3 regions of the Glutamicibacter sp. genome follow, and region 3 is predicted to be linked to each of the others. Evidence: predicted binding sites of a transcription regulator. Region 3 holds the regulator's gene; each other region holds the start of a gene.

Region 1 (6,075 bases), on a different contig from region 3:
CTTCCGGACCATCCCGTCGTCCACGTTTCATGGAATGACGCCCAGGCCTACTGCGTCTGGGCCGGACGACGGCTGCCCACCGAAGCCGAATGGGAATACGCTGCCCGTGGCGGGATGACCGGGCAGCGCTACGCCTGGGGCAACGACCTCACCCCAGACGGGGAACACCGCTGCAACATCTGGCAGGGTCGCTTTCCCGACCGGAACACCGGCGACGACGGACACATCGGTACCGCCCCTGTCGCTTCGTTCGTAGCCAACGGCTACGGCCTGTTCGATATGGCCGGAAATGTTTGGGAATGGTGCCAGGACTGGTTCCATCCCAAGTATTACAAGCTTTCTCCTGACACGGACCCGCAGGGCCCACCGTTCGGTCTTGGCCACTGCCTGCGAGGCGGTTCCTACCTGTGTCATGAATCCTACTGCAACCGTTACCGGGTCGCGGCCCGCAGCTCCGCCCCGGATGACACCGCGAGCGGAAACTGCGGCTTCCGTACTGCCCGCACCCTGACCTAGTAAAGGATCAACATATTTTCCCAGCAACATACTCCAACACGTAGGGTCATGCTCGGCGGACTCGCTGCCGTCGGGGTTCTTCCCCTGCTCGGCGCCTGCGCGAAGCCGGCCGCTTCGGCATCTTTGCGTTCCACTGCCCACACGAAGGTCGTCCTTTTAGGCACAACCGGCGGCCCAGCCTGGAGCACGGGTCCTGCTGCCCGCCAGTGCATCGCATCCGCACTGGTGGTGGGAGACCGTTACTACCTGATCGATGCCGGCGAAGGGGTCGGCACCAGCCTCATGGCCGCCAAGCTCGGGAACTGGCAGAATCGGCAGCCCCTCAGCGCCCTGCACGGCATCTTCGTGACCCACCTGCATTCTGACCACATAGCGGATCTGTCCAACATCCTGAGCCTCGGAATCTACAACGGCCTGGCCCGGAAGAAGCAGCCCATACCCATCTGGGGACCAGGAAACCGGGGTGTTCTGCCATCGAAGACCGGATCCCAGGTAGCACCCCCCCGTTGTTGCACCGGATAATCCGACCCCAGGCACCGAGGAGACCGTCGATCTGATCGTGCGCGCGTTCGCGACCGACTACAATGACCGCGCCATTGACAGCGGAAAACCGGTGCCTCAAGAACTGTTCCATGCCCGGGACATTCCACTGTCTGAACAGGCCCTGCTCGATCCCAACGAAAGTCCACACCCCAGGATGAAGCCGTTCGTCTTTTATGAAGACGACCGGGTCAAAGTCTCCGCCACGCTGGTCGCCCATGCACCTGTGTTCCCCGCATTGGCCTTCAGGTTCGACACTGATGACGGGAGCGTCGTTTTCTCCGGCGACACTGGTCCGAGCGAAAACCTCATCCGGATGGCACGGGGAGCGGACATCCTGGTCCACGAAGTGATCGCCCCGGAAGGAGCGGCACAACGATACCCCGAGCCGCGCAGCCCCGAAGACGAGGCCGCATACCAACACCTCCTTACATCGCATACATCCGTAGACGTAGTAGGGTCCATCGCCCAGCGGGCAGGTGTGCCAACCCTGGTTCTGACGCACTTTGTCCCGGCCGGCTGGCCGCTCGAACGCTGGCGCGACGCGCAGAAAGGCTACGACGGCCGCGTGATTGTAGGCGCCGACCTAGACGAGATTGGACTCGACGCAAACCGCTAGACCTTACCCGAAGGCCGTGCCCCTTCCCCGCCCTATCGCCGAATCTGCCAAACCGAACCCGAGGATCCCTATACCCATCGCCCAACTCACCCATGTCGTTGAAGCCCTCCAGTCCGCATTGCCCGGACGGGTCAATACCGACCCGGCAGAACTAGCCTCCTACACAATCGACCGGTCAGGGCACCGTTCCGCCGGTGTCCCTCTGGCAGCGGTCAGTCCACAAACCATCGAGGACGTGCAGACCGTGTGCCGGATTGCCTCCGCGGCTCGAGTTCCCCTGGTTAGCCGCGGTGCCGGCACCGGGTTGGCCGGCGGCGCAGTTGCAGGAGCCGGCGAGATTGTCCTGTCTCTGACGGATATGGACCGGATTCTGGAAATTTCGCCGGAGAACCGACTCGCAGTTGTTCAGCCCGGTATTCTCAATTGCCAGCTCAACAGCGTTCTCGCAGATTACCGCCTGTGGTGGGCCCCCGACCCGGCCAGCAAGGACATCTCCACCGTCGGCGGCAACATCGCCATGAACGCAGGCGGACTGCTTTGCGCCAAATACGGAGTCACACGCGAAGCCGTCCTCGCCCTTAAGGTTGTCCTCGCCGACGGTACCCTACTTTCGGTCGGGCACCGCACGGTCAAAGGCGTCACCGGCTACGACCTGAGTGCCTTGATGATCGGATCCGAGGGGACGCTGGGCATCATCGTTGAGGCCACCCTCAAACTCCAGCCCGTCCCGGAAGGCGACACGGTCACCATCGGGGCGTTTTTCGACTCGGTCGAGGAAGCAGCCGCAGCCGCTGGAACCGTCACCACCAGTGGACTCGTCCCGTCCATCATGGAACTGATGGACGGACGCACTCTCGAATGCGTCGCAAAGTACACCGGCCAGGACCTGCTCAGCAGCGGCGGCGCGTACCTGCTGATCCAATCCGACGGACCGGCCGCCGCAGACACCGCCGGACGCATCGCCGAGCTCGCTCTCAACGCGGGTGGGAGGGTCGAGACGACCACCGATCCGGCAGAATCCCAGCGCCTGCTCGACCTGCGCCGCAGCGCATTCCCAGCCCTGGAAGCGATGGGCACCATGCTGGTCGAGGATATCGCCGTCCCCAGGAGCAAAATGACCGAGGCGTTCGCAGCGATCCGTCGGCTCGAAGACAAATATGGCCTCGTTATCGCGACCACCTGCCACGCCGGAGACGGAAACCTGCATCCCACCTTCGTCTTCGACGGCACCGATGTGCCGCCGAAGGTCTGGTCCGCTGCTGGGGAACTGTTTGCCACCGCGCTTGAACTCGGCGGCACGCTCACCGGTGAGCACGGCGTTGGGCTGCTCAAACGCAAATGGCTGCAGGACGAACTCGGCCAGGCCCAATACGCGATCCAACGCCGAATTAAAGAAGTCTTCGATCCGCACAATCTTCTCAACCCTGGCAAGGTATTCCTCGACGGGACTCTAACCGTCTAAACGCAGCCGTGACCGGCGAAACGGCAATTCAGCCATGCTCGGGAATTGACGATGACCAGTCCCACACAGTTTGTGCTGCCGTTTGCATTCGTTGCCACGGTATTTCCGCGCCCTACTATTCCGACGCCGTCGTGCAGGCTCCCTTAACGCGACCCTCCCGCAGTACTGGACCGCCGGGATCGACATTAAACGGGAGATTGTCAATGTATATTCTCGTCATCTGCGTCGATTCAGGCACTACTTTGAAATCTCCGAGGATTATTAGTCCTTGTGAGGGGCTGTTTCTCCCGTTTAGCGGGATTATCAGTCAATTGACATGATGCAGGCACCTGGTAATCACGCCGAAGGCGTTGACTTCGTCGCCTTCGGTCAGCACCACAGGCAGCGGCGATTCATCGCTGAGCAGCCCGACTTCTTGGCCATCGATCTGCCAGCGGCGCACCAGCATCTGCCCGTTGAGGTTCACGACTACCACAGAGCCATGGCGCACGGAGAGCGAACGGTCCACGATTACTTCATCGCCGTCATGGATTCCTGCTGATTGCATGGCGTTGCCGGAGACGCGCATGATGAAGGTGGAAACCCGGTCACGCACCAGCAAACGGTTCAGATCCAGGCCGCCGTCGAAATAATCGCGGGCTGGCGAGGGGAATCCCATTGCAGAGATCGCTTGGACCGGTCCATGGCTGGCACCCGGAGGCATCATTTCTTGTTCGTCAGCCACACCCACCACTCCCTGCTGAAAGCTAGTACAAATATTCGAATACTTGATTGTATCGTGTTGCGGCGCAGCACTTCACCTCCAGCGGACTCCCCGTTTGCGTTCAGCAAGACAGTACTTCAACACCACGGGTCAGAGGTGGCAGAAATTATTGGAACCGTTGGAGGAAGGATCTCCTTTACCTGATGCCTGGCTCGCGCGCTGAGCCATGATTTCAGTGATCTGAGCTCGGTTCAGGCAACAGCCCCGGAGCGAAATGCTGCGTAGCGGCGACTCATCGATTCGAGATAGGACTTTGTCCGTTCCTGCGCTTGAGCAATACAAGGCTCAAGGCGATAGCCAGTAGCGTCCCGACACCGGAAAAGACGATAATCAGCTGGGCAGGCTCAACAAACAACCCCGGGGTCCCGACAAGATATCCCAGCGCAACCATGATGTTGATCATCATCCGAAGCTGGGCCCACGCCGCACCATGCCGGGATTCTGGCACGTAGTCGTAGATCGCCGTTCGCACCCCAGTATTATGCAGCCCGTTGCCCACTCCGCCCAGTAAGAAGACCACAGCCAGACCCGCAGGATTAGCCCAAAGCCCCTCAACCAGAATTGCGGCTCCGACTCCAGCACCACCGAGCAGGATCGGCAGCGCGCTGCGCGCGCCAAACCGCTGGTTGCCGCCAACCAGCGAACCGGCCACAGCTCCCAGCGACCAAGCCCCCAGCAGTACCGCGTACCCGGTGTCCGTGGCGGTCACTTCACGCAGATAGAACACCCCGGCCACCCCCTCGGCAGCCGTGAACAACACAATGGCCGCCATTGGAAGCAACAGCACACGCAGACGCCAGTCGTGCAGCAAGACCGCGGTGCTTCGTGCAGCAGCGGCCGCATGCGGCGCGGTAGGCGCGGCGGAAGCAGCAGTTTCATCCGGATTCGAGCGCTGCGAAGAAAAGAGCAGCACCGCCGCCACGGCGAGGATCACGAAACCTAACGCCGCGCACCACAGCACAACACCCAGGCCACGTGCTGCAAAAACGAAGGAAGCAACGGCAGGGGCAATGATGCCGGCCAGCGAGGTCGCCACCACAAGAAAGCTGCTGGTCCGGGCGACGCTGAATCCCCCGCGGATTCGTGGGATGAGTTTGAAGATCACTGCACCGTTGACGACTGCGCAAACGCTGGCCACGGACATCAGAGCCAAGCTGGCAATGATGCTTCCGGCCAGCGCCATGGCTGCAAATACCAGCACGTGCAGACCTAGATTGATGATCCATACGCGCCAAAGCGCAGAACCGTCCACCCAGCGCCCCACCCAAGGAGCAAAGACCACCGGAGGCACCAGCCCTGCCAAGAATAATGCGGTGACGCCCCATGACCCCAGTTCGTCTGCCGTTGCAAGGGTCAAAGCGAAAACGGCCATGCCCTCGCCGAGCATGGAGAAGAAGACCACGGCAGCAAAGATCACGCAACGCGCTGACGCACCCATGCTCCTCCTGCTTTTGACCACTTGACGGTTGGCCAACTCGATCGACTCCCGCCAAAGCCCTAGTCTAGAGGCAGAAGAATTCACGCCACCTACTGCAACGCACCCAAGGAGTCTCGTGAAGGTATTACTGGTCAGCTGCGGAGATGTCGCCACCGAAGCCGGACTGCGTTTCCACGCCCATGGCCATGAGGTCACTGCCTGGCGCCGCCAGGCAGACAAGTTCCCTGGCCAATTCACAGGCCACAGCGCGGACTTGCTCGTGCCTGCTAAGTGGCCGGCCATCGACCCGGAAACCGACATCGTGGTACTGACCCCCGTTCCCGTCACGCGCGACGCCGAAGGCTACCAACGCAGCTACTTGAACGTGGCCAAGGAGCTGGCTACCCGCGTCGCGGCGGACTGCCCGAAGCTGCGACGTTTCATCTACGTCTCCTCCAGCGCCGTCATGGGCGGTGAAGCAGGTCAATGGGTCGACGAATCAGCGCCGTTGGCTCCAACCCGCGAGACTTCGAAGGTCTTGGCGCAGACCGAAATCGCGCTCGCCGGCAGCGGATTGCCAGTGACCATTTTGCGAGCCTCTGGAATTTACGGACCGGGACGCACCCGCCTGATCGACATGGTTCGCTCAGGCACTGCGCAGCTGCCAATACAGTCGCACTGGACCAATCGCATCCACCGCGATGATCTGGCCCAAGCCATAGTCCATGTCGCCGCTCTTGGCGAGCAGGCAGCGGAAC
Region 2 (6,075 bases), on a different contig from region 3:
CGCCGCCAGGAAATCGTGGACATCTGCCGTGAAGCCGGGATCCTGATCCTGGAAGACAACCCGTATGGCATGCTGCGCTACGAAGGCACCCCGGCGCCTTCGCTGCGCAGCCTGGATCCGGAAAACGTCATCTACATGGGTTCTTTCTCCAAGATCTTCGCACCTGGCCTGCGCATCGGCTGGGCTGCGGTCCCGACCCACCTTTTCCGCCGCTTCTACCTGGCCGGCGAGGCGGTAGCCCTGTGCCCTCCGACCTTGAACCAGATGATCATCAGCGCCTATCTCAACGAGCATGACTGGAAGGGGCAGATCACCAAGTACAACGACCTGTACCGTTCCCGCCGCGATGCGATGCTCGAGGCATTGGGCAAGTACCTGCCAGCAGGTATCACCCATACCCATCCCGAAGGCGGCTTCTTCATCTGGTTGACCCTGCCCGAAGGCATCGACACCTACGCGCTGCTTCAGCAGGGCGTGAAGGCTGGCGTCATCTTCATTCCGGGCGCGGCATTCAGCCCGAGCGGCCAGGCCGACAACAAGCTGCGCCTGGCCTTCTGCTCTGTTGATGAGAAGACCATCGACGAGGGCGTCCAGCGCCTGGCGGGCCTGCTGGCCTCCGCGATCGAGGCAGCGGGCCGCTAGGACCCGGCGGGGCTCAGGCCAGCCGGCCGCCGAAGTCATCGGCAATGGCCGCGGCGGCTTCGCGCAGCTTGGGCAGCAGTCTCTGGTTGATCGCCTCGGGATTATTGCGCCCGGCCTGCACTGAGATGTTCAGCGCCCCGAGCAGCTGGTCCCTGCGGTAGACGGGCACGGCCAGGCCGCGCAGCCCCTCGTCGAGTTCCTGGTTGACCAGGGACCAGCCCTGCTCGCGCACCGTTTCCAGTTCCCTTTTCAGCGCATCGAGGTCCGCCACCGTATGCTCGGTGTACTTCTGGAGCTGCACGCGTTCCAGGAAGGATTCCCGCTCGGCCTCTGACAGGTGCGCAATCAGCACGCGCCCCATCGAGGTCGCCCAGGCCGGAAGGCGATTGCCGATTGACACGTTCATCAAGTGCAGGCGCGGTGCGGCGACGCGTTCCACATAGAGGATGTCCTGTCCTTCGAGCACGCACAAGGAGGAGGTCTCCTCCAGTTCGCGCGCCAGGGCTTGCAGATGGGCGGTGGCGGCCTGGGGCAGCGTGAGCCCGGAGAGGTAGGAAGCGCCGATATCCAGCACCCGCGGGGTCTGCCGGAAGGTGCTGCCATGGGCTTCCAGATATCCCAGATCCGCCAAGGTGAGCAGGAACCGGCGCGCCGAGGCGCGGGTCTGCTCCGTGGCCGCAGCGACCTGGGAGACCGTCAGCTCGGTGGCTCCGGCGCTGAACGCCAGCAGCACGGCCAAGGTCTTCTCCGTGGATTTAACAAAATAATCCGGCCGCTGTGCCACGCTACGGTCTCCCCGCGTTCCTAGTTCCTGCTCCAGCGATTGCTCTCGAATTGCGCAGCCAGCCGGACCGGGGCATTGGGCGCCCCGTATCCATCGTAGCCAGCGCGGCGCTCAACCACCTCGAAGAACATGTTCCCGAGCGTCTTGGTGTAGAAATGCAGGAACTCGCCCTGCTCATCCCGGTCATAGAGCAGGTTCAGCTCCTGCAGCGTCGCCAGCAGCTGCCCGTCCAGGTCGAAGCGGGCGGCCAGGTCCTCGTAGTAGTTGGCCGGCACCGGCAGGAATTCCATCCCCCGGGAGCGTGCCGCACGCGCCAGTTCCACGATGTCCCCGGTGCGCAGGGCCACATGCTCCGGGTACTCGTGGTGCCGCTCGATGGCATTTTCCAGCCCTTGCGGCACGATGTTCAAGGCCAGGCGGACGCTGGAGTCGGCGGTGCGCAGCACCTGGGAACGCACCAGCCCCATGGGGCTGGGCACCTCGGTGCCCGGCAGCATCGCCAGATTCAGCACGCTGCTGTAGAACAGCACCGATTCGTCGAAGGACTGCCAGGGCTGGGCCAGGTTGATGTGGTCGATGCCGGCAACAGCAGGATGCCCGGCCTGCGGCGCGGCCGGCCCGGCATCGGAGAATTCAGTTTCCCAGTTGCGCGTATTGCTTTGGGAGCTGAAGAAGACCTCGGTGTCGTCGGGGGCCAGGAAGCCGGGCAGCTCCTGCTCGTTGTGCGTCTGCTGGCGCGGGACCTTGGTGGCCAGCAGCGCCGCGCCGCGCGCGCCGCCGGCGATGGGGTCCGGAACCTGCACGCCGAACCCGGAGACCGCGGCCTCGACACCGCGGCTGCGCTGGGAGTTGATGATGATCCGGGCCGCGCCCGAGCACCACAGCTGCACCGGCTTGCGCCGGTGCTGGCCCTTGAAGGAGAAGCCCAGCTGGGCCAGCATCCCGGCCACGCGCTCCGGGTCCTCGGTGCGGATTTCGGCGAAGTCGAAGGCTGTGGCTTCCTGGGCTCCGGGCAGCGCAGCCAGCTCGAGGGCCGAGGGCTGGTCGCCGGCGGCCAGCAGCGCGGCGGTCTTGGACTGCAGCCATTTCAGCGAGCGCAGCCCGTCAATGGCGGTCCGCTCGACATTGGACTGGCGGAAGACGTCGTTGAAGATCTCCAGGGAGACGATGCCGGCATAGCCCGAGCGGACCAGCTGGAGCATGAACTCGTCCAGGGCGAAGCCGCCCTGTCCCGGGAAGAGCCGGTAGTGCCGCGACCAGGACAGGATGTCCATGGACAGCACCGGGGCATCGGCCAGCTGCACGAAGAAGATCTTCTCGCCGGGGATCTGCGCGATCTGCGCCGGGTCATCGCCGCGCGAGAGGATGTGGAAGCTGTCCAGGCACAGCCCGACGTTCTGCCGGTCCACGCGCTGCACGATCTGCCAGGAGCGCTGGTAGGTGTTCACGTACTTGCCCCAGGCCAAAGCCTCGTAGGCGATGCGCACGCCGTACTTGGCGGCAAGGTCGGAGAGCTGGCGCAATTGCTGGACGAACAGCTCATCGTCGTCGATGGTGGCGGTGGCGACGTTGGAGCACAGCAGCACCAGGTCCATGCCCAGCCGGTTCATCAGCTGGAACTTGGCTTCGGCGCGATGCAGGTTGGCCTGCAGCTGCTCCTCGGTGACGCCCTCGAAGTCGCGGAAGGGCTGGAACAGATCCAGGCTCAGCCCCAGCCGGAGGGCCATGGCCTTGACCTCCTCCGGGGACATCGGGCTGACCAGCAGGTCCTGCTCGAAGATCTCGATGCCGTCAAACCCGGCCTTGGCGCAGGCCAGCATCTTCTCTTCCAGGGTTCCCGACAGGCATACGGTTGCGATTGATGTGCGCATCAGCGTCCTTCCTCCAGCATGGCCAGCAGGTGCGCGCGCATCCGCGCCGCATCCGGCTTGATTCCGGTGATGATTTCGAAGGCATCCACGGCTTGGCCCACGGCCATGTGCCCGCCGTCCAGGACCTGGCAACCCAGGCTGCGCGCGGCGGTGATCAGTTCGGTGTCCACCGGGCGGTAGATGCAGTCGGCTACCCAGTGGCGCGGCTCAAGCCCCGCGATGTCCAGCGGCAGGCCCGGGTGGTGGTGCATGCCGATCGGGGTGGCATTGAGCAGGCCGTCCTTGCCGGGCAGCAGGCCCGGAACCTCATCGGGGGCCGCGGCGAAGATGTCCGCCTGCGGGAAGTGGCCGCGCAGCTCGGCCACGCGGTGGTTGACCCGGTCCGCGTCCAGATCCACGATGTGCAGCTGCGTAGTGCCCGAGTCCAGCAGGGCGTAGGCCACGGCGGCTCCGGCGCCGCCGGCCCCCAGCTGCAGCACCTTGCCCAGATTGGCTCCGGGCAGCCCCGCAGCCAGCCCGCGGGCGAAGCCCGAGGCATCGGTGTTGTGCCCGTAGAACTTGCCGTCCTCGATGACCACGGTGTTCACCGCGCCGATGGCCCGTGCGGTATCCGAGATGCCGTCCAGGTGCTCAAGCACCAGCTGCTTGCATGGGTGGGTGATGTTGAAGGCGTTGTAGCCCAGCTCGGCTCCGGCGGCCAGCAGCGCTCCGACGTCCTGCCCGGGGCGCTGCAGCGCGGTGAGGTCGATCGGCCGGTACAGGTAGCGCAGGGACTGCGCGTCGGCTTCATGCTCGTGCATGGGAGGCGTGAGCGATGGCATCACGCCGTCGCCGATCAGGCCCACCAGGAACGACTCGGTGCGTGTGCTCATTTTCGTCGCTGCCCTTCATAGTTGGCATCAGGTCTTGCCTGAGATGTGATTTGCCTCTACTCTAAACCAATGAACACATTCCGAACAAGTGTACGCAATGCGCACAAATCGGATTGAGGTTCCGTTCAAACCACTCGATCAGGGAGTATCCCGATGCATGCTGCACACCAGCCAACGGCGTCCAATGACGCCGGAAGCGGAAAGCGAACACCAGTCAAGGCGGCCATAGCCAGCTTCATGGGAAGCGCCGTTGAATACTACGACTTCTTCATCTTCGGCTCCGCCGCCGCGCTCATTTTCCCGCACATCTTCTTCCCGGATACTTCCACCAATGCCGCGGTCATGTCGCTGGCGACCTTCGGCTTCGCCTACGTGGCCCGCCCCATCGGCGCCATTTTCGTCGGGCACTTCGGCGACCGCATCGGCCGGCAGAAGGTGCTGATGTTCACCCTGATCCTCATGGGTGCATCCACCTTCCTGATCGGCTGCCTGCCCACCTTCGACCAGGTCGGCTGGCTCAGCCCGATCCTGCTGGTCTTCGCACGCCTGTGCCAGGGCCTTTCGGCTGCCGGCGAGCAGGCCGGAGCCTCCTCCATGTCCCTGGAGCATGCCCCGGATAACCGCCGCAGCTTCTTCACCTCCTGGACGCTGACCGGCACCCAGGGCGGGCAGATCCTGGCCGCGCTGATCTTCATCCCGGTAGTCGCACTGCCCGATGAGATCAAGTACGGCATCGGCTGGCGCATCCCGTTCTGGCTCTCTGCCGTCGTCGTGATCGTCACCTTCTTCATCCGCCGCTCGCTGCATGAGACCCCCGAATTCGAAGAAGCCAAGAAGAACAACGAGATCGCCAAGCTCCCGCTGGCGGTACTGCTGAAGTTCCACTGGAAGGACGTCCTGCGCGTTATCTTCTGCGCATTCATCGCCGCCGTGTCCACCGTCTACGGCACGCTGGCCATCTCCTACGGCAAGACCATCGGGAACATGGACGAGTCCATTACCCTGTGGCTTGTGGTTGCCGGCAACATCGGCGCGCTGTTCACCCAGCCGCTGTTCGGAATGCTCGCCGACAAGATCGGGCGCAAGCCGGTGTTCATCTACGGCGCGCTGGGCTCCGCGGCCATCATGCCCTTCTACCTGCGTTCCATGGAATCGGATAACGCGCTGGCGCAGTTCAGCCTCTCGGTGCTGGTCTTCTCCTGCGCCTATGCGGCAGCCAATGCGGTCTGGCCGAGCTTCTACGCCGAGATGTTCTCCTCCCAGGTCCGCTTCTCGGGCCTGGCCATCGGCACCCAGATCGGTTTCCTCATGGCAGGCTTCGCCCCGTCCATCGTTGCCGCCCTGGGCGGGCTGGAAGCCAACGGCTGGGTGCAGATCAGCATCTTCACCGCGGTGATCTCGCTGATTTCCGCTGTCGCGGCCATGACCGCCCGCGAAACCTACCGGGTGCCCACCCACGATCTGGGCCGCAAGGTCGAGAAGGTCGCCAGCTAGGCTCCTTCCAGCCGGTACCCGTACACGCCGATTCCGGGCAGCTGCACCTGCAGCTGCCCGGAATTCTGCGTTAGCCGGGCAGGGAATCGGGATCTGCGGCAATCCGCAGCAGCGTTTGCTCGGTGCTGCCCAGCACCTGCGTTGCCGGCCAGATGGCGCGCAGTTCGCGCAGCAAGGCCGGGCCGTCAAAGGCAATCTCCACCAGGGTCCCGGCCTTGAGCTGGCTTTCCACAGCCAATTGGCTGAGCACGGCCGGGCCCATTCCGCCGGCAGCGCACTGGCAAATGGTCGCATTGCTGTTGAATTCGGCCACCGGCTTGGGCCGTTGGGCATGGGCGATATAGTCCAGGAAAGCGCGGGTCCCCGAGCCTTCCTCGCGCTCGATCAGGGCCGTACTCTGCAGCTCATGCAG
Region 3 (6,075 bases):
GCTTGGATAGCGCAGTCAGCATGTGGTCATAGAACGGCACCGAGGTGCTGATCTCAGAGACCCCGGTACCATCGAGGTCCAGTTCAACGAATACGGACGATTCGCTGGTCACGCGTTCCATGCGGGCGCGACGTGCGCCAATCAATTCGGCAGACATGTCTTCCTTCGCTTGTCTTTGATTACTTCTGCGAGCCGAGCAGTTCGGCAAGTCGTTCCAAGAAGGCTGTGGTTTCCGATTCGGTTCCTGCCGTAACACGCAAGGTTCCCGGGATTCCATTGTCGCGGATGATGATGCCGGCTTCCAACAGTCCTTCCCAAATAGCGCGGGGGTCTTCGACGCCACCGAAGAAGACGAAGTTGGAGTCGGAGACCGATGGCTTGAGGCCAAGTTCCTTCAGCCGGGTGACGATGCGGTCACGCTGGGACTTGATGTCTTCCACCTGGGCCAGTAACAACTCGATGTTCTTCAGGGCCGCAATGGCAGTTGCCTGGGTTACTGCCGACAGGTGGTACGGCAGTCGCACCAAGCGGATGGCATCGGTGATTTCCGGTGCTGCGGCCAAGTAGCCAACGCGTGCACCGGCCAGGCCGAAAGCCTTGGACATGGTGCGCGAGACAATCAGCCGCTGGCGACCTTCAAGCAGGCTCAGCGCTGACTTGGTGCTGGCCAAAGAGAACTCGGCGTACGCCTCATCAACGATCACCATGCCGTTATGCTCGCTCATGGCTTCGTATACAGCGGTGATGACGTCTAGGCCAAGGGCCGTGCCGGTTGGGTTATTCGGCGAGCAGAGGAAAACGATATTCGGCCTATGCTCGCGAACCTGTGCGGCTGCGGAATCGGCGGATAAGGTGAAATCTGCGGCGCGTTCACCGGCGATATAGGTCGTGTCAGTACCGCTGGCAAGCAGCGGGTACATGGAGTAGGTAGGGCCGAAGCTCATCACCGTACGGCCGGGGCCGCCAAAGGCTTGCAGGATTTGCTGCAGGATTTCATTGGAGCCGTTAGCGGCCCAGATGTTGTCCTTGGTGAGCGAGTGGCCGAGGTAATCGGCGAGGAGTTCGCGAAGCTCGGTGAACTCGCGGTCCGGATACCGGTTCAACGTTGCCGCCGCCTTGGCCACCTCTTGGGCAATGGCGTCTACGACTGTCGGTGGCAACGGATGGGTGTTCTCGTTGACGTTCAGCTGGATGGGCACGTCAATTTGTGGTGCGCCATAAGGGGATAGCCCGCGGAGATTCTCACGCAAGGGCAGCTGACTCAAAAGTTCACTGCGGTCATTCACGCATCAAGTCTACGTGCGCAGCGTGCCTGCAGGTGAATCCGCTACGGCAGCAGGTAACAAATTCAAAGCAGACGGGAGAAGCTAGCCGGCAAGGACCGGAATTGACAAGGTTTCGCCAACCTGGATTTCACTGCCGGTCAGGGCATTGAGTTCCGCGATGTGGCCAACTGCCGAGGTCACGTCGTAACCGGTGGCATAATCCCGGGCCAGGCTCCACAGCGTATCCCCCGGGATAACGGTGACATCAACTGTTCCAACTCCTACAGGAGTATCGGCGGCGGCATGGGCGTCAGAGGCAAACATGGAGATGAAGAAAGCCGCGGCGATGGTGAGTGCGAAAATGGGCATTCCCACAAGCACGGCCCATCCGCGACGGTTGATGCGGATTTTCAGTGGTGCCTGGGACTGATTTGAGTCAAGTGCGACGGTTGCCATGACTTTGTCTCCTCAAGAAATTCAAGTGATGCGAATTTGTATTCGAAAGTCTAGATTCGAAAACTTGTTCGAACCTCGTATATCTGTTCTAACAGAGATTTGCGGAACTTGTCCAGAAGTTTTCGAACAAATCTTTGAAAGAAGCTCGCTTATCTACTAAGATTTCGAAGTAGACGAGCAATGAAAACATCTCACCATCTAGCTCCGACAGTTTGGACTCACGAACTTTCGAATGATTGCTAGGGAAGGCAAAATCTCATGTCAGCTTCACAACGCACTCCCCGATCGAATGCACGTTCGCTGACGATTCGCCAAAAGAAGATCCTGGAGACGATCCAGCGGTCTATCGGCAAGAACGGTTATCCACCATCGATGCGTGAGATTGGTGACGCAGTCGGGCTCAAGAGCCTTTCGAGCGTCACCCACCAGCTGAGCCAACTGGAAAAGCTCGGCTATATCCGTCGGGATCCACGCCGTCCGCGCGCAATGGAAATCCTGCTGCCTCTGCAGCTGGCCGAAGATGCCGAGAAGGCCGAAGTTTCGAAGCCAGTCGAGCCAGATGCCAGCGAAGACGCCAAGATCATTGAACTGAGCACTTCCGCTGACACCACCATGGTTCCCTTGGTTGGCCGTATCGCTGCCGGCGGTCCGATCCTGGCCGAACAGTCCGTCGAGGATGTTTTCTCGTTGCCTCGTCAGCTCGTAGGCCACGGCGAACTGTTCATGCTCAAGGTTTCCGGCGATTCAATGGTTGACGCTGCGATTTGCGATGGCGACTGGGTAGTTGTCCGTCGCCAGCAGACGGCGGACAACGGAGACATCGTAGCTGCCCTGCTCGATGAGGAAGCCACGGTAAAGACTTTCCGGCAGCGCGACGGGCATACTTGGCTGCTTCCGCAGAACTCGCGCTACGAACCAATTTTGGGTGATGCAGCAACGATCATGGGACGCGTCGTCTCGGTTATGCGCTCGCTCTAGGATACGTGCGGGAATTGCGCTGGTGCCTGGCACCAGCGCAATTCCGGTTTAATCCGCTATTAGCCGGTGTTCAACTCAACTTGAGCAGCGGCCGAGAAGATCATCCAGCGTTGGACTGCCGCCGAAAGCCGGCGTGGTTCCTGGTCAGCAAGATGGCGCGCAGTTGCCATGACCAATCCCTTGGCCCGCTCCCGGCTCTGGGCTTCCAAGCGGTTATCGTTACCGGCGAGGGCCAGATATCGGCACAGTATCCCCGCAAACAGGTTGCCGTCTCCCCCTCGGTTGAACGAGAGCACTCCGGCAGCAGTTGACAGCGACTGCGCGGTCGCTTCGATAAGTATTTGAGCGTGAGCCAGATCGGCTGGCTCACCAAGCGCAAGCAACGCGCCAAGTACCGGTCCCTGGTTATAGGTATAGACCGCTGGTTCCACCCTGTGTCCCTGCTTGGTCAACCGCAATCCGTCCAGATACAGTCCCCGCTTCGCGCTGAACAGATTCTTCTCCAGCCATTGGAGAAGCTCTCGTGCGGTCTCCTGCTCCCCGGTACGGGCGAAGAACAGTGCTGCCGGTGCATTGGCTGGCGTATTCTTGAAGTCCTTCTTCCTGGACCAGTACAGGCCGCCCTCCAGCACTTCATCCATGCCCGCATGAAGCTGCTTTCCCAGCGCCCGAACTGCCGCCTCGGCATGGCGGTTCTTTTGTCCCGTCGCGAGCTGGGTGAACTTTGCCAGGCGGCTGCTAGCCAGGGCAAGCCAAGCCATGTCGTCGAAGAAGTAGTTGGGCAAAAGCCCGAAGTTTCGAATTCGAATGCCGCGCAATAGGCCGTTGGCCCGGGCAAGCGCTTCGCGCGCCAGTTGTTCGTTGCCTTCGGCCCAGTACGAGCGGCCCTCATCGATGATGGCATCCAGATAGTGTGCCTGCCACCAATAGTTCCACTCCGCAAGGGGGTGCGAGAAACCGTTGAGATTGCTGAGCATGCTTCCGTCGCGCAACCGATGCGCCCTGCTGTAGCTCTGCCCAATCCAAGTTCCGGGCAACCCCATGAGACGACGCCCGAAGCGCCGGTGGGTGTCGATCGCGGCTTGGCGTGCCAATTCCTGCATGGACTCCATAGTGCCTTCCGATTCGAGCAGCATCAGTTCTTGTCACAGACATTAGTGCATCTGGAAGCATCATGCTGAGAGGGGTTAACGAACTTGAGCTGCCCCTTATCCAAGGACAGCTCGAGTTCATGTTCTAGCTACGGCTATTCCCCGCCGGGGTTCAAGCGCTTGAGAACACCAGTGATGACCTTCTTATCGACAGTCGGCCACATCGGCGGCAGGGTAGCTTTCAAGAAGCTGCCATACCGCGCTGTGGCCATGCGCGAATCAAGGATCGCCACAACACCCTTATCCCCGACCGAACGAATCAAGCGTCCAGCACCCTGGGCCAAACGAATCGCCGCATGGGTGGCAGCAACCTGCATGAAGCCATTGCCGCCATGTTTGGCCACGTCCTCGGAACGGGCCTTGGAGATGGGATCATCTGGGCGCGGGAAAGGGATCTTGTCGATGATGACCAGCCGGCAGGAATCGCCTGGCACGTCCACGCCCTGCCACAGGGTCATGGTTCCAAACAGGCAGGTGTCGCGTTCGCTGCTGAACTGCTCGACCAGCGACTTCATGCTGGCTTCGCCCTGGCACAGGATTTCCACGTCGAGACGCTCGCGCAAGATGCTTGCAGCTTCCTCGGCGGAGCGCTTGGAAGTGAACAGCGCCAGGGCGCCGCCACCGGAGGCCTGGATGAGATCTTCGATCTCATCCAGCGTCTCCGCAGCCAGCTGGCGACCTGGCTTGGGCAGGTGCTTGGCCACGTAGAGGATCCCCTGCTTCGGGTAATCGAAAGGACTGCCAACATCCACGCCGGTCCATGATGGTGCGCCGGCGCCCATCAGGCCCAGGGAGCCTGCTACCGAGTCAAACTGCGAGCCAATGGCCAAGGTGGCGCTGGTCAGTACGACGGTGCGCCCGTCGAAGAGGCCTTCGCGCAGCTTGCCGGCCACCGACAACGGTGCCACGTTCAAGGTAGCTGGCTGGCTTTCATCAGCCTCGACGTAGCCCCGGCCTTCGACAAATTCCCGCGGACGGGTGGTGTACAGCACCTCGCGGCGCTCTTCGGATTCGAGCATGCGAATCGCATCATCCATCACTGCCTGCAGCTGGGAGCGCGCGGTCTGGCGGCCACCATCAGCCGGTGCATTGGCTTCGGGCTTGGACAGCGCCAGTGCCAGCCGGGCCTGCTCCACGATGTCGTTCAGGGCAATGCCCATGTCTTCGCGAAGGCCGTGTTCCAGCAAGCCTGTTGGCAACCCGGTCAACGCCTTTTCCAGGCGGTTTGAGGCCTTGACCATCTCATCCACGTTGACACCGCAATGGCGCTTGGCACCGCCAGCTGCGGTGAGCACCATGCGCGAGGAGAGCGCGCCCGAAACCGAGCTGGTCACACGATCTTGCAGTTCGTGGGCCTCATCGATGATCGCGACTTCGAAGTCCGGGAGAACTGAAAGCCCCTCGAAGGCGGAAACCGCCAGCAAGGCATGGTTGGTAATGACGACGTCGGACTCGGCGGCCCGGGCACGGGCCATTTCCGAGAAGCATTCGTCCGCCATCGGGCACTTCTGCGAGCCCAGGCACTCCATGGCCGAAACCGAGACCTGCTTCCAAGCCTTGTCGCTGACCCCAGGCACCAGTTCATCGCGGTCACCGGTATCGGTCTCTTCGGCCCATTCGCGCAGTTTCATTACTTCGCTAGCCAACGGCGAGTAAGTGGTGCCAGCAGGTATTGCCGGCTCATCCATGGAAAAAAGAGTGCCTTCGTCATCCGGGTACCCGCCACCGAGCTTGTACTGGCACAGGTAGTTCGAGCGCCCCTTGAGCAGGGCGACATCCATCGGGCGCGAGAGCTTGCCCTTGAGCGAGTCGAGTAACCGCGGCACGTCACGTCCAACAATCTGCGATTGCAGCGCCAATGTCGCGGTGGAAACGATCACTGGCTTGGCGCTGGTCTGCGCGTGGGCCAGTGCCGGAATCAGGTAGCCCATCGACTTGCCAGTTCCGGTACCGGCCTGCACCAGCAAATGCTTTTCGTCTTCCAACGCGCTGACGACGTGCTTGACCATTTCCTGCTGGCCGGTGCGCATGGCGCCGCCCATGGAAGTGACCGCAGCCTCTAGGAGCCCCAGGGCCTGCTCTTGCTTATCCATGAAGGTTGAAGGTCTCCAACTCTGCAGCAAAGGAATCGCGCACCTTGACGATCAATCGGGTGCCCTCTTCCAGGTGTTCGCTTTCCAAGATCTCGGATTCGCTCTGGTGCAGCTTGGCGATCAAATCCCCGC

Evidence for each region. Region 3 encodes LexA, which represses DNA repair genes until DNA is damaged. Its sites were predicted from a motif close to TCGAACANNTGTTCGA; they were not measured.
Region 1: the regulator LexA is predicted to act here: its motif matches at 3,885-3,900, upstream of ACRDT3_RS05315 (LexA family protein).
Region 2: the regulator LexA is predicted to act here: its motif matches at 4,250-4,265, upstream of ACRDT3_RS13520 (shikimate dehydrogenase).

Annotation. Positions count from the first base shown of each region.
Region 1 covers NZ_JBOGEG010000004.1:153,909-159,983, forward strand. Annotated here, with positions in the region: gene ACRDT3_RS05295 (formylglycine-generating enzyme family protein) at 1-516, shown strand, start outside; gene ACRDT3_RS05300 (MBL fold metallo-hydrolase) at 565-1,038, shown strand; gene ACRDT3_RS05305 (MBL fold metallo-hydrolase) at 1,076-1,675, shown strand; gene ACRDT3_RS05310 (FAD-binding oxidoreductase) at 1,740-3,137, shown strand; gene ACRDT3_RS05315 (LexA family protein) at 3,445-3,861, opposite strand; gene ACRDT3_RS05320 (MFS transporter) at 4,133-5,338, opposite strand; gene ACRDT3_RS05325 (NAD-dependent epimerase/dehydratase family protein) at 5,454-6,075, shown strand, end outside.
Region 2 covers NZ_JBOGEG010000024.1:28,817-34,891, forward strand. Annotated here, with positions in the region: gene ACRDT3_RS13505 (PLP-dependent aminotransferase family protein) at 1-642, shown strand, start outside; gene ACRDT3_RS13510 (IclR family transcriptional regulator domain-containing protein) at 656-1,426, opposite strand; gene ACRDT3_RS13515 (bifunctional sugar phosphate isomerase/epimerase/4-hydroxyphenylpyruvate dioxygenase family protein) at 1,447-3,297, opposite strand; gene ACRDT3_RS13520 (shikimate dehydrogenase) at 3,297-4,169, opposite strand; gene ACRDT3_RS13525 (MFS transporter) at 4,323-5,663, shown strand; gene ACRDT3_RS13530 (LysR family transcriptional regulator) at 5,734-6,075, opposite strand, start outside.
Region 3 covers NZ_JBOGEG010000021.1:45,654-51,728, forward strand. Annotated here, with positions in the region: gene hisB (imidazoleglycerol-phosphate dehydratase HisB) at 1-157, opposite strand, end outside; gene ACRDT3_RS12760 (histidinol-phosphate transaminase) at 180-1,286, opposite strand; gene ACRDT3_RS12765 (LysM peptidoglycan-binding domain-containing protein) at 1,368-1,721, opposite strand; gene lexA (transcriptional repressor LexA) at 1,980-2,699, shown strand; gene ACRDT3_RS12775 (glycoside hydrolase family 76 protein) at 2,759-3,835, opposite strand; gene ACRDT3_RS12780 (ATP-dependent DNA helicase) at 3,946-5,943, opposite strand; gene hflX (GTPase HflX) at 5,936-6,075, opposite strand, start outside.